2 regions of the uncultured Halovibrio sp. genome follow, and region 2 is predicted to be linked to the other one. Evidence: predicted binding sites of a transcription regulator. Region 2 holds the regulator's gene; the other holds the start of a gene.
What was found. Region 2 encodes sigma-54, which starts transcription at its own class of promoters, with help from an activator protein. Its sites were predicted from a motif close to TGGCACNNNNNTTGCTNT; they were not measured.
Positions count from the first base shown of each region.

Region 1: a site for sigma-54 is predicted at 2,778-2,795, ahead of QZ501_RS02220 (TorF family putative porin). Genes of this name have one in related genera too.

Region 1 covers NZ_CAJXMA010000004.1:66,398-73,512, reverse strand. Annotated here, with positions in the region: gene typA (translational GTPase TypA) at 1-940, shown strand, start outside; gene pip (prolyl aminopeptidase) at 978-1,946, shown strand; gene QZ501_RS02220 (TorF family putative porin) at 2,005-2,718, opposite strand; gene dtd (D-aminoacyl-tRNA deacylase) at 2,980-3,438, shown strand; gene QZ501_RS02210 (porin) at 3,508-4,647, shown strand; gene QZ501_RS02205 (CYTH domain-containing protein) at 4,651-5,526, shown strand; gene glnE (bifunctional [glutamate--ammonia ligase]-adenylyl-L-tyrosine phosphorylase/[glutamate--ammonia-ligase] adenylyltransferase) at 5,576-7,115, shown strand, end outside.
Region 2 covers NZ_CAJXMA010000111.1:450-7,251, forward strand. Annotated here, with positions in the region: gene lptC (LPS export ABC transporter periplasmic protein LptC) at 1-272, shown strand, start outside; gene lptA (lipopolysaccharide transport periplasmic protein LptA) at 296-838, shown strand; gene lptB (LPS export ABC transporter ATP-binding protein) at 848-1,573, shown strand; gene QZ501_RS14270 (RNA polymerase factor sigma-54) at 1,726-3,291, shown strand; gene raiA (ribosome-associated translation inhibitor RaiA) at 3,358-3,666, shown strand; gene ptsN (PTS IIA-like nitrogen regulatory protein PtsN) at 3,682-4,161, shown strand; gene rapZ (RNase adapter RapZ) at 4,195-5,067, shown strand; gene QZ501_RS14290 (HPr family phosphocarrier protein) at 5,084-5,353, shown strand; gene yjgA (ribosome biogenesis factor YjgA) at 5,350-5,874, shown strand; gene QZ501_RS14300 (helix-hairpin-helix domain-containing protein) at 6,134-6,427, shown strand; partial or broken gene QZ501_RS14305 (carbon-nitrogen hydrolase family protein) at 6,424-6,802, opposite strand, start outside.

The DNA.
Region 1 (7,115 bases), on a different contig from region 2:
CGAAGCCCCCGAGGCGATGCCGGCGCTGACCGTGGACGAGCCGACCGTAAGCATGACGTTCCAGGTGAACGATTCGCCCTTCGCTGGCCAGGACGGCAAATACGTCACCAGCCGCCAGATCAAGGAGCGCCTTGAGCAGGAGCTGCTGCACAACGTGGCGCTGCGGGTCGAGCAGGGCGACGCAGCGGAAAAGTTCACGGTCTCAGGCCGTGGTGAGCTGCACCTGGCTGTTCTGATCGAGAACATGCGCCGTGAAGGCTTTGAGCTGGGCGTCTCACGCCCCGAAGTGGTGCAGCGTGAGAACAACGGCGCCAAGGAAGAGCCCTACGAGCAGGTCGTGGTCGACATCGAAGAGCAGCACCAGGGCTCGGTCATGGAAGAGATGGGCAACCGCCGCGCCGAGATGCAGAACATGGTGCCGGACGGCCGTGGGCGCGTGCGGATTGATTTCATCATGCCGGCGCGCGGGCTGATCGGTTTCCGCTCCCAGTTCCTGACCCTGACCCAGGGCTCGGGTATCCTGACCCACGTGTTTGACCACTGGGGTCCGGTCAAGGGTGGTATGGCCGAACACCGCCATAACGGTGCCATCGTTTCCATGGTCAAGGGCACTACCACAGCCTACTCTCTGTTTACGCTGCAGGACCGTGGCCGCCTGATGGTGGGCCCGGGCGCCGAGGTGTACGAGGGTATGGTTATCGGTATTCACGCGCGGGAGAATGACCTGACGGTGAATCCGACCAAGGGCAAGCAGCTCACCAACGTGCGTGCCGCTGGTACGGACGAGAACCTGGTGCTGACCCCGCCGATCGAGATGACCCTCGAGAACGCGCTTGAGTTCATCGATGACGATGAACTGGTGGAGGTTACGCCCAATAACCTGCGGGTCCGCAAGAAGCTGCTGACTGAAACGGATCGCAAGCGCGCCGGCAAGAAATAAGGTGGCTGAGCCTGCCCCGGGCGCCTAGACTTGGGGCATGCTGACCCTTTACCCGGAAATCGCCCCCTACGCCACCCATCGCCTGGACGTGGGGGATGGCCACAGTCTCTACCTGGAGGAGTCCGGGCATCCCGACGGGATCCCGGTGCTCGTGGTTCACGGCGGTCCGGGTGCGGGCAGTGATGGCACTGCCCGCCGTTTCTTTGATGCGGAGCGCTACCGCATCATCCTCTTCGATCAGCGCGGTTCCGGCCGCTCCACCCCGTTTGCTTCCGTAGAGCACAATACCACCGCCCATCTGCTTGAGGACATGGAGCGCATCCGCGCGTTCTTCGGCATTGAGCAGTGGCTTCTGTTTGGCGGTTCATGGGGGTCCACGCTCAGTCTGTTGTACGCCCAATCCCACCCGGAGCGGGTTCTGGGGCTGATCCTTCGGGGTATCTTTCTCTGCCGCGAGCGCGATATCAGCTGGTTCCTGCAGGACGGGGCCAGCCGGATCTTTCCGGATTACTGGGAGGATTTCATCGCCCTTATCCCGGAGAGTGAGCGGGATGACCTGATCCGTGCCTACCACCGGCTGCTGCACAGCGACAACGAGCTGGAGCGCCTGCAGGCCGCCCGCACCTGGGCGATCTGGGAGGGGCGCTGTGCCACCCTGCACCCGAACCCGGCAGCGGTGGAGCGTTTCGGGCACGCGCATCTGGCGCTCTCCCTCGCCCGTATCGAGTGTCACTACTTCCTCAACGGCGGTTTCATCGAGGAAAACCGGATCCTGGACAACCTGGATGCCATCCGCGATAAACCGGCCCGTATGGTTCACGGTCGCTACGACATGGTCTGCCCGCTGGAGAACGCTGTCACGCTGCACGATGCCTGGCCGGAAGCGGATCTTTCCATTATCCGTGACGCCGGACATGCGGCCTCGGAGCCCGCCATCGTCGATGCACTGATCCGGGCAACCGAAGCGATGAGTGATCGCTTCGGGCCGGATTTCGGCTTCCTATAGGGGGGGGCTAATCGTCAGACCGGCTCGCCATGGGATGGAACGAGCCGGTTGGGTTGGGTTAAAAGCTGAAGGACTTGCTGTAGACAGCTTGGATCAGCGTACTGCGGCGAGTGTCGTCGTCATTGTCTACATCAACAATTGTGCTGGCGGTGAAGGAGAGTTCATCGTTGAACTGGAACGAGAGGTCCAGGTGCGTCATGTCTTCTCCGAATCCGCCGTAACTGTTGCCCTGAGCTGCATCGTCAAAGCTGTGATGTCCAACGGTGGCACTGAATGCGTCGTAGCCGTAGCCGGCGGTGATATAGCTGTAACCCGGCAGGCCAGCCACTGTATCCACGTAGCCAAGGCTTGCGCCATAGGCTTCGACATTCAGATAGACTTCGGAGAAGTCACCGACGAGGTCCGGGGAGGTGGATTTGTCCTGGCTGGGGTAGATGTAGTTGATGGCACCAACATCCACCGATACGTCATCGGTAATGTCTGTGGCATAACCCGCATACAGATCGTATTCCTGACCCAGATTCGAGTCGCCGCTGGCGGCCCATACACCGGTATAGAGCCCGACGCCGCTGTCGAAATCGAGGCTGCCGGAAACGTGCGCGTTACCGCCGGTACTGAGGTCGACGCCGCGGAACAGATACATGTTGGAAATGCCGACGCTGGCGCTCAGGCTGGGATCGAACGCGGCGGCGGGTGACGCGGCGAACATTGCGCCAGCGCCCATGAATCCGGCAGCGATGCAGCTGAAAAGACGGGTACGTTGAGTCTGCATGATAATAGCCTCCGTTGGCTGTTTTGATTAATTCCGTTGCAGTGCAACTTGTCCCTACCACAGCAGCCGCTGTGCCTTTTTTTATAAAGTCCCTTAAAATCAGTCTCTAAAGAGGGTTAGGGGCGGTTGTCAGGAGGGTGGAGGCGCTTTGTGGGCTGGCCTTGGGGGCTGTTTTGGTGCAGGTGCACTCTGGTATGCGTCATTGCAGGGCGCTTTCTGGCACCATGAGTGGCTGCTGTTATCTGGACAGGAGGAGGTTGTTTGAAAGGGCTTATACAGCGTGTCAGCAGCGCCAGCGTCAGTATCGACGGAGAGGTCGTGGGAGAGGTCGGTTATGGTCTGCTCCTGTTTCTTGGGGTTCAGAAAACGGATGGGGCGGCCGAGCAGAAACGGATGCTGGAGCGCGTGCTTGAGTACCGTGTGTTTCCTGATGAACAGGGGCGTATGAACCGGAGCCTACGCGATTGCGGCGGTGACCTGCTGGTGGTGCCCCAGTTCACTCTGGCGGCGGATACCAGCAAGGGCAGCCGGCCCTCCTTTTCGTCCGCGGCCCGGCCCGAGCGCGGCGAACACTGGTTCAATGCGTTTGTGGAGGCAGCCCGCCAGGAGGTGGACGTGGCACCGCCCGGGATCGGGCATCTGGCCACCGGCCGTTTTGGTGCGGACATGCAGGTACAGCTGGTCAATGACGGGCCGGTAACGTTTCTGTTGAGCGTGTAGCGTTGAGGTTTCTTTAGCCGGTGGGGCCTCAGTGGTATTCTGCCGGCTCTGATAACACTAGGGGGTTCCATGAAGCGGAAAGGAATTGTTCTGGCACTGGCCGCGCTGGCGGCTGGTGGCGTACAGGCCCAGGATTCGGGCCGCAGCGGCGACAGTGAACTGACACTGGCGGAGGTGGACGCACTGACGCACCGGCTGGACATGATGCCGGAGATCTACGGCCAGCTTGGGCTGGTGATGGAGCACCGCGATACGGACGATACACCGGTAAGTCGCAGCCGGGGGACGGTTGGCAGCGAAACTGCCTTCCGCGACAGCAACTCCTGGATCGGCCTGCGCAACCGCACCGAGCTCATGCCGGGTACCGAGGGTTTCTTCCGTGCTGAGTGGCGCTCTATTCCCACCCGCGCCGATGAAGACCGGAACCGGATGTTCGATGAGCATGTCGAGTACGCCTACATCGGCCTTGAGGGTGACTTTGGCCGCATCTGGGGTGGCGTGGACGATACCGTGTATGAACAGCAGCTCGACCACGTTGCCAATTTCTTTGAAGGCGAATTCCGCCATGAGGACGGTGGGCGTGATACAAGGCGCCATCCGCTGGGCCCCTACACCACGGGCCGTGACCGTCTGGTGCAGTACACCACACCCTCCTGGGGCGACCTCCGGCTGCATGCCGCGGTTCAGCTGAACGAGGATGGTAGTCCCGAAGTCGGAAACGACCAGGAGAAGGAAAGCCGTCCCTATCAGGCCGTACTGAGCTATACTCCTGGCAACTGGGAATGGGCGCTGGGTATGGATTCCAATGACGGCGGCGACGTGCTCGGGGCAAACCCCTCCGAACGGGAACGGCTTCAGGCAGGCAACGAGAATACCTACGGCGGCCGCATGACCTATGAGGGTGAACGCTGGCACTTCACCGCCCAGTATCAGCACCGTAAGGACATCGCCAGCGTGGCGGCCCTGCTGACCAGCTACCGCATCGGCCCCAACCGGTTCTCGGTTTCCTGGGAAAGGGAGCGTGATGAACTTGCACAGCAGGTTTCCGGTGGTGACCTGGATAGCGAAACCACCAACGCCTACACGGCCCAGGTCATGCACGATCTGACCGAGTCCATGGCGGTGTACGTGGAAGGCTACAAAGCCAGTTCGAATGAGCAGACGCCGGACCGATTCGATCTGATGGTCGGCGCCCGTTACCGGTTCTGATCCATGAGCGAGACCGAGCTCAAACTCAGCATGACCCCCGCCAACCTTGACCGGGCCGGGGGCTGGCTGAGTACCAGGGGCGCCGTGGAGCAGGGCGAGCCCCTGACGCTCCTCAGCCGTTACTATGACACCCCGGAGGGAGCCCTGAACGCGGAACGGGTGGCTCTGCGCGTGCGCGCCACCGGGAGTGGCTACATCCAGACCCTGAAAACCCGCGGTCACCTCCAGGGGGCGGCCTTGGCGCGCCAGGAATGGGAGTGGGAAAGACCGGAAGCTTCCCTGGACCTGGCGCTTTTGGCTGACACCCCCATGGCGGATCACCCGGCCCTGAGCCACCTGGCACCCGTCTTTGACACGGACTTCCAGCGTCGCGTCCTTATGCTTGACTGGTCCGAGCAGGGGCAGTGGGCACGCATCGAATGCGCGCTGGACAATGGAGTGATCCGTGCCAGCGGGCAGGAGCAGCCGCTCTGTGAACTCGAGCTGGAACTGGTGGAGGGCGATGCCGGCATTCTCTCGCGGGTTGCAACCGCGCTGACAGCGAGCGTGCCGGCACTGCTCAACAGCATCAGCAAGGCTGAGCAGGGCTATCATCTGGCCGGGGTGGGCGCATCGGGAGAGGCTGGGTCCGGGGCCAGTCCCCAGGTGTGGCTGGATGCCCTGTGCCGCTTCTGGCTGGGGGATGATCCGGCTGGCTGGGAGCATTTTCTTCAGTTGCATCGACAACTGTCCGGTTCTGCAGAGGCAGCCGGGGCCGGGGAGGCCTACACTCAGGTCACAGCGGAGCTCGAATCCGCTGCGGCACAATGCATGTCGCCCCGCGAGGCCCTGACCACCATGCGCGGGCTGGCGCCGCTGCAGCTGGCACTGCTTGTCTGAACGGCATCAACCGGCGAGCTGATGGCACACCGACAGGAAGGTAACCACCATGATGGACCCTCTGGATGACGGGGAACTGGCACCGTTGCCTGACGCCCTCCGGGAGAAGGCGGCTGAAGGCTGGCGCAGTCTCATGGATGTGGAATCCGCCGCGAGCCAGGCGCATTTCGAGGCCCATCGCGAGGGCATCATCCAGGCCATTGCCCGCAGTGACTTCCTGTTCGAGCAGTTGCGGCGCCACCCCGATGTGCTGGAGCCGCTGTTCGAGTCAGAGCTGCTGACGCGCCCCTGGTGCCCGGGTGAGATCCAGGAGGACTGGCAGGCGCAGCAGCCGCATATCCAGGCGGAGGCGGAACTCCAGAAGGCCCTGCGGACCTTCCGGCGACGCTGGATGTTCCGGATCGTATGGCGCGATCTGCTGGGCGAAGCGGATCTCGAGGAAACCATGGGCGCCATGACCGAGCTGGCCGACGCCTGTATCGATGGCGCGGTTTCATGGCTCTACGCGGATGCCTGCCGCGAGTGGGGCACCCCCATGGGCGCGGATCCGGTTACAGGGAAGCACGTCGCCCAGCCCCTGCTGGTGATCGGCATGGGCAAGCTGGGTGCCGGGGAACTCAATCTCTCCTCGGACATCGATCTGATCTTCGCCTACCCGAGCAGTGGTGAAACCGAAGGCGCACGGCGCAGTGTCGACAATCAGGTCTTTTTCAGCCGCCTGGGTCAGAGGCTGATCCGCGCGCTGGATCAGCCCACCGCCGACGGTTTCGTCTTCCGTGTGGACATGCGGCTGCGCCCGAACGGCGAGAGTGGCCCCCTGGCCATGAGCTTTGGTGCCCTGGAGACGTACTACCAGAACCAGGGCCGGGAATGGGAACGCTATGCGCTGATCAAGGCACGGGTGGTCAGTGGGCCCAGGGAGCATGCCAGCCACCTTCAGCAGCTGCTGCACCCGTTTATCTACCGGCGCTACATTGATTTCTCCGCCTTCGAGTCGCTGCGGGAGATGAAAAAGCTCATCCAGCGCGAGGTTCGCCGGCGCTCACTGGAGAGCAACATCAAGCTGGGAGCCGGTGGCATCCGGGAGATTGAGTTTGTGGCCCAGGCGTTCCAGCTGATCCGCGGTGGCCGTGAGCCGGTCCTCCAGGAGCGCCGTCTCCGCGAAGTGCTGTCTGCCCTTGGGAGTATGGAGCTGTTGCCGGATGAGGTGGTTGCGGATCTGGACAGCGCCTATGTCCTGCTCCGGGATACCGAGCACGCCCTCCAGGGCATTGCCGACCAGCAGACCCAGACTCTGCCTTCGGATGCGGTGGGCCGGGCGCGGGTGGCGCTGATCATGGGGTACGGGGACTGGGACAGCCTTGCCGGTGACCTGCAGGCACACCGGGAACGGGTCAACGCGCATTTCGCGGACATCATCGCTCTGGAAGAGGACGAGGGAGAGGATGACGGTGGCCAGGATGGCTGGGAAGAGATCTGGGCCGGTTCGCTGGGGGAGGAGACGGCCAGCCAGTGGCTGGAAAGGGCCGGGTTCGAGTCGGCCACTGAGTCACTGGAACGGCTGAAATCCCTGCGGGAAGGCCGGGTTG
Region 2 (6,802 bases):
GTTCACGTACCGGGCTTTACCGGCCAGATGTGGCCAAACTCATGCTTGAGAAGGATGTCCGGGCCCGCCACAGCAGCACCGAGCGCGGGGATGTGCTGATCCTCAGCGAACGGATGACGCTGGATAACAACGAACGGATTGTGCAGACTGATGCGCCGGTGACCCTGATCGACCGCAGCAGCGTGACCCATGCCGTCGGCATGACGGGGTGGATCGACGAACGCGCGGTCAGGCTCGAGAATGATGTCCGCAGCCGGTACTTCAACCGCTGACGCACAGGAGGCACAGCCTGCTCATGACCAACCCGGCACGCACCCGAAACGCCTGGCGGTTTCTGGCAGGGCTGCTTCTGAGCAGCCTGTCACTGCCCCTGTATGCGTTCAATCTGGATTCCGACAAGCCCATCCGGGTTGAATCCGACAATGCCCGCCTGGATGACCAGGAAGGAACCGCCACCTATACCGGCAGTGTCCGGGTTACCCAGGGCGAAGCCCTTCTGACGGCGGACAGAGTGGTTCTCTACAGGGGCGGGGCCCAGAGCCTCAACCGGATGGTAGCCACCGGCGACCCCGCCACCTACGAGCAACCGGAAACCGAACAGGGCCCGGCCGTCTACGCCGAGGGCCGGACCATCATCTACCGGGCCGACGAAGAACGCATCACCTTTGAGAACGAGGCCTTCATCCGGCAGCAGGGCGACACCTTCCGGGGCAACCGGATCGTGTACGACGTGGCCGAAAGGGTGGTCACCGCCTCCAGCTCCGAGGACGACGCGGATGACCGGGTTGAGATGACCATCCAGCCCGGCCGCGACAGCGGCAACGACAACAGCAACTGAGCGGACCCCATGGCGAGACTGGAAGCGCTGAACCTGGCCAAGAGTTACCGCCGCCACCCGGTGGTGATGGACGTTTCCCTCAGCATCCAGAGTGGTCAGATCGCCGGGCTGCTCGGGCCCAATGGCGCCGGCAAGACCACCTGTTTCTACATGATCGTGGGCCTGGTTCCCCATGACCGGGGCCGCATCCGCATCGATGACCGCGACATCACCCACCTGCCCATGCACGGCCGCGCCCGTGCCGGTATCGGCTATCTGCCACAGGAAGCCTCGGTCTTCCGGCGCCTGACCGTGGCGCAGAACCTGATGGCGATCCTGCAGACCCGCAGCGACCTCACAAAGGCCGAACGTGAGGAACGCATGGAGTCACTCCTGCGTGAGTTCCACATCAGCCACATCCGCAACAGCCTGGGCATGAGCCTTTCCGGCGGTGAGCGCCGCCGCGCCGAGATCGCCCGTGCGCTGGCGGTGGAGCCGGCCTTCATCCTGCTGGACGAACCCTTCGCCGGCGTGGACCCGATCTCGGTCAGCGACATCAAGCAGATCGTGCGCCAGGTGCGTGACCGGGGCATCGGTGTCCTGATCACCGACCACAACGTGCGCGAGACGCTCGACATCTGCGAAACCGCCTATATCGTCAGCGAAGGCCACATCATCGCCTCCGGCACCTCCGAGGACATCCTCGCCAACCAGCAGGTCAAGGAAGTCTATCTGGGCGACGAATTCCGTCTGTGACACGGTCCTCCCAAAACCGTTGTCGCCCTGCCCAATTGGCCTGTACACTCAATTCAAAAGACATTAAGCAAAATCCCTGCCGGCCTGCCACAGGGTCGGATTAAGGTTACGTAAATGCGGGACAATCGGTAACGGGAAAGCAGTCGATGGTCATGAAAGCGTCCCTGCAGCTGAAGATGGGCCAGCAGCTCACAATGACGCCCCAGCTTCAGCAGGCAATACGGTTACTCCAGCTCTCCACACTCGACCTGCAGCAGGAGATCCAGCAGCAGCTGGAATCCAATCCCATGCTTGAAACCGCCGAGGAAGCCGAAGCGGAAGCTGAAGCCGGGACTGACGACAGCGAAACCGCTGACACCAGTGAACACAGTGACAGCAGGGAAGATGGCCGCGAATCCGGTGAGTCAGAGGGATCGCAGGAAGACGAATCACGGGAAACCGCCGGCGCCGAGCCCGAGAGCTGGGAGAACGAGAACTGGCAGGACAACAGCGAAATCCCCGACAACCTGCCCGTGGACACCGCCTGGGACGACGTCTACCAGACCGCCCCCGCCTCGCCCGCCAGCTCACGCCCCGAGGATGAAGGCGGCGAATCGGATTTTGAGAGCCGCAACAGCCGTGGCGAGACTCTCCAGGATCACCTGCACTGGCAGCTCAACCTCACCCCCATGTCCGAGCGCGACCGCGCCATTGCCCACGCCCTGGTGGATGGCATCGACGACAGCGGCTATCTGACCCAGAGCCTTGAGGAGATCCATCAGGGGCTGAGCGCGCCGGACGACGAGGATCCACTGGAGATGGACGAGGTTGAAGCGGTCCTGCACCGGCTGCAGCACTTCGACCCGCCCGGGGTGGCCGCACGGGACCTGCGCGAGTGCCTGCTGATCCAGCTCAATCAGCTTCCCACGGACACCCCCTGGCTCAAGCAGGCACGGCTGGTGATCAGCCACTACATCCAGCTGCTCGGCAGCCGTGACTACCGCCAGCTGATGCGCCGCAGCCGGCTCAGCGAGGCGCAGCTCAAGGAGGTCCTGGGGCTGATCCAGAGCCTGCACCCCCGCCCCGGGGATGCCATCGGCGAGGAAGAAACCGAATACGTGGTCCCGGACGTGATCGTCACCCGCCAGGAAGGGCGCTGGAAGATCGAACTGAACCCGGAGATCGCGCCCCGGCTGCAGGTGAACAGCCTCTATGCGTCACTCATCCGCCAGTCCGACAGCAGCAGGGACAACACCTATCTGCGCGACCAGCTCCAGGAGGCCAAGTGGTTCATCAAGAGCCTTCAGAGCCGTAACGAAACCCTGTTGAAAGTCGCCTCCCAGATCGTCGATCATCAGCAGAGGTTCTTTGAAGAGGGCGAGGAAGCGATGAAGCCGCTGATCCTCTCCGAAATCGCCCAGGCGGTGGAAATGCACGAGTCCACCATATCCCGCGTCACCACCCAGAAGTACATGCACACCCCGCGTGGCATTTACGAACTGAAGTATTTCTTTTCCAGCCATGTGAGCACGGACGAAGGCGGCGAGTGCTCGTCCACAGCCATCCGTGCCATGATCCGCAAACTCATCAATGAGGAGGAAAGCCGAAAACCGCTGAGCGACAACCGTATAGCGACTATACTCAGTGATCAGGGCATCAATGTGGCACGCCGCACGGTGGCGAAATACCGCGAGGCGATGCACATTCCACCCTCGAACGAACGCAAACGTCTCGTCTAGAGGGTCTGACGCCTGTATGATGGCCACCTTCCGGTGGCCGGGCCGAACCGGAAACAGGAGCGGACTATGCAACTCAACATTTCAGGTCACCACATCGAGCTGACTGAAGCCCTCAAGGACTATGTCCGGAGCAAGATGGACAAACTTGAGCGACACACCGACCAGATCAGCAACACCCAGGTGACGCTGTCGGTGGTCAAACAGCGACAGACCGCCGAAGCCACGCTCCATGTAACCGGGGGCGAAATCAACGCCAAGGCCCAGCACGACGATATGTACGCGGCGATCGATCAGCTTGTGGACAAGCTTGACCGGCAAATTCTCAAACATAAGGAAAAGCAGGTGGAACGCATGCACGGTGCGGCCACCCGCTGATCCCAAGCGGTATCCATGGTCCATTCATCACTGTCCATTGAATCCATCCTTGCCCCGGAACTGGCCCTCTGCGGTGTTCCGGGGACCAGCAAGAAACGCATCCTCGAGACCATTGCCGAAAGGGTGGCCCTGCACTACCCGGAGCTTGAGGAGAACCAGATCTTCAACAATCTGGTGGCGCGGGAGCGCCTCGGCAGCACCGGCATCGGACAGGGCATCGCCATTCCGCACTGCCGGCTCGAGGACTGCAAGCGCGTGGTGGGCGCGCTGCTGACGCTGGATGAACCCATCAACTTCGATGCCATCGACAGTGAGCCGGTGGATCTGCTGTTCGTGCTCCTGGTGCCGCAGAATGCCACCAGTGAGCACCTTGAGCTGCTCAGCCAGCTGGCGGAGAAGTTCAATGACCGCGGCCTGTGCCGGCGCCTGCGCCAGTGCCAGGACTCGCAGGAACTCTATGACCTGATTGTCGCCAGCGAAAAGGCATCGCCGTAACGCCGACCCATCCAGCCAGCGGGAGATCGGGCTGTGAAACTGACCATCGTGAGCGGCCGCTCGGGCTCCGGCAAGAGCACAGCGCTCCATGTGCTGGAAGACCTCGGCTACTACTGCATCGACAACCTGCCCATCGGACTGCTGCAGCCGCTGACGCGCAAGGCGCTGGAATCGGACGAGCAGCAGAGCGACATCGCCGTCAGCATTGACGCCCGCAATCTCTCCGCGGACATTGCCGATTTCGAGAACCTCTACCGCCAGCTCCAGCACCCGGACCTGAGGGTGGAGGTCATCTATCTGGACGCGGCGGACAGCATGCTGCTGCAGCGCTTCCACGCGACCCGCCGCAAGCACCCCCTGAGCACACCGGGGCGCTCGCTGTCCGAGGCCATTCAGGACGAGAAAGCCCTGCTGGAACCCATCGCGCGGCTTGCGGACCTGCACATCGACACCACCGAACGCTCCATGTACGAGCTGCGCGACATGGTACGCGAGCGGATCGTGGGGCGGGACGAACAGCAGATGGCCCTTCTGATCCAGTCGTTCGGCTACAAGCACGGGGTGCCCATCGACTCGGATTTCGTCTTCGATGTGCGCTGCCTGCCCAATCCCTTCTGGGACGAATCCCTGCGCGGCTATACCGGGCTGGATGCCCCGATCCGTGAATACCTGACCGGCCAGCCTGGCACCACGACCCTGCTCGAGGATATCAAGGGGTTTCTGGACCGCTGGTTGCCGGAATTCCACACGGTGAACCGCTCCTACATGACAATCTCCATCGGCTGCACCGGCGGCCAGCACCGCTCGGTCTACATGGCCGAGGAGCTGGCGGCGCACCTGCGCCAGGCCTTCAGCACCGTCCAGGTCCGGCACACGGAACTGCCCCACGCGCAACCGACGCCCTGAACACAGCGGAAACCCAATGATCCGAGAATCCATCACCATCATCAACAAACTGGGCCTGCATGCCCGCGCCGCCGCCAAACTTGTAAGCTGCGCCGAACAGTTTGAAAGCAGTATCCAGCTGGGGCGTGACGGGCGGGAAGTGGACGGCAAGAGCATCATGTCGGTGATGATGCTGGCAGCCAGCTGTGGCACGGACATTGACCTGATCATCGAGGGCGCGGACGAGACCGACGCCCGGGACGCGCTGGTGGAACTGATCAACAACCGTTTTGACGAGGACGAATGAGCGACGCTGATACCCCAAGGCAACCGCAGGAAGAGCTGCCCAGCAAAAGCCAGGCGAAACGCGAGATGCATGAGCTGCGCGATCTGGCGGCGGCCCTGGCCGCCCTGCCCGAGGAGCGCATCCACCAGCTGCCCGCCTCCAGCGCCCTCATTGAAGGACTCCTGGAAGTCCGGCACCTGCCGGAAGGCGACCCGCGCCGTCGCCAGACCCTCTACCTGGGCCGCCAGATCCTCGAGGAGGACGAGCAGGCCCTGCGCCGGGCCGCGGCCGGACAGACCGCCGGCACCCCGGAGCACACCCGCCGCCTGCACATGGCTGAACGCTGGCGTGAGCGCCTGATCCATGAAGGCAAGCCGGCGCTGACCGAGTTCATGGACCGTTACCCACAGACCGATGTCCAGCACCTGCGCCAGCTGATCCGTAATGCGGCCAGGCAGTCGGACAGCGGGGACCGCAACAGCCCGCGCCGACGTCTCTACCGCTACCTGCGTGAGCGCATTGACGAGGGCGAGCAGCTGTAGGAAATCGCTTACACGGTGTATGGGCGATGTCCTATTTCCCCGGAAACGGATCTGACTAGAATAGGCAGTCGCAGGGACGCAATGCGGTGCAGGAGGCACCTGGTCAAAGGGACGGACAGCGCCCAGGGAGTCGGGCAGGGCCGGTGCAGTTCGGGTGGCAGGGAAGCCGCCCGTCTGGACCACCTCAATCACCCCGCACCGTCATCTCCGGGTCTGTTCTGTTCCCTCCCCAATCGCGAACAGACAGGAGCACATCACGATGAAAGGAATCGTTTCCGCAACCACCCGCCTGCTGGCGCTCACCCTGGTTCTGGCAGTCACGCCGGCCATGGCACAGGATGCCGCGGAAGAGACCGAAACGGTCAACGTCAATACCGCCAGCGCGGAAGTCCTCGCCGAGGCCCTCCATGGTGTTGGCCCGGCCAAGGCGGACGCCATTGTCTCATGGCGCAAGGAGCAGGGTGAATTCACCACCCCCGAGCACCTTGAGGAAGTGGACGGCATCGGCCCGGCCACCGTCAGTGACAACCGGGAGAAGATCCGCCTCGACTAGAGGCGCCGATGCTCCCATACCGGGATGGCGCTGCGGGTTCTGGCCAGCTGGTCGCGGTCCAGGACCGCACTGACCACACCCGGCCCATCCTCGGAGCGCTCGGCAACCACGCTGCCCCAGGGATCAATGATCATGGAGTGGCCCCAGGTCTGCCGGCGCTCATCATGCTGCCCGCCCTGATTGGGGGCACAGATCCAGACCTGATCCTCAATCGCCCGGGCCCGCAGAAGCGGCTCCCAGTGCGCCTCACCGGTCCGGTGGGTGAAGGCGGACGGCACCACCACCCATTCCGCACCTGCCTCCCTCAGCCGGCGGTAAAGCTCCGGAAAGCGCAGGTCATAGCAGATGCTGATGCCGAGCCGTCCTGCCGGAGTA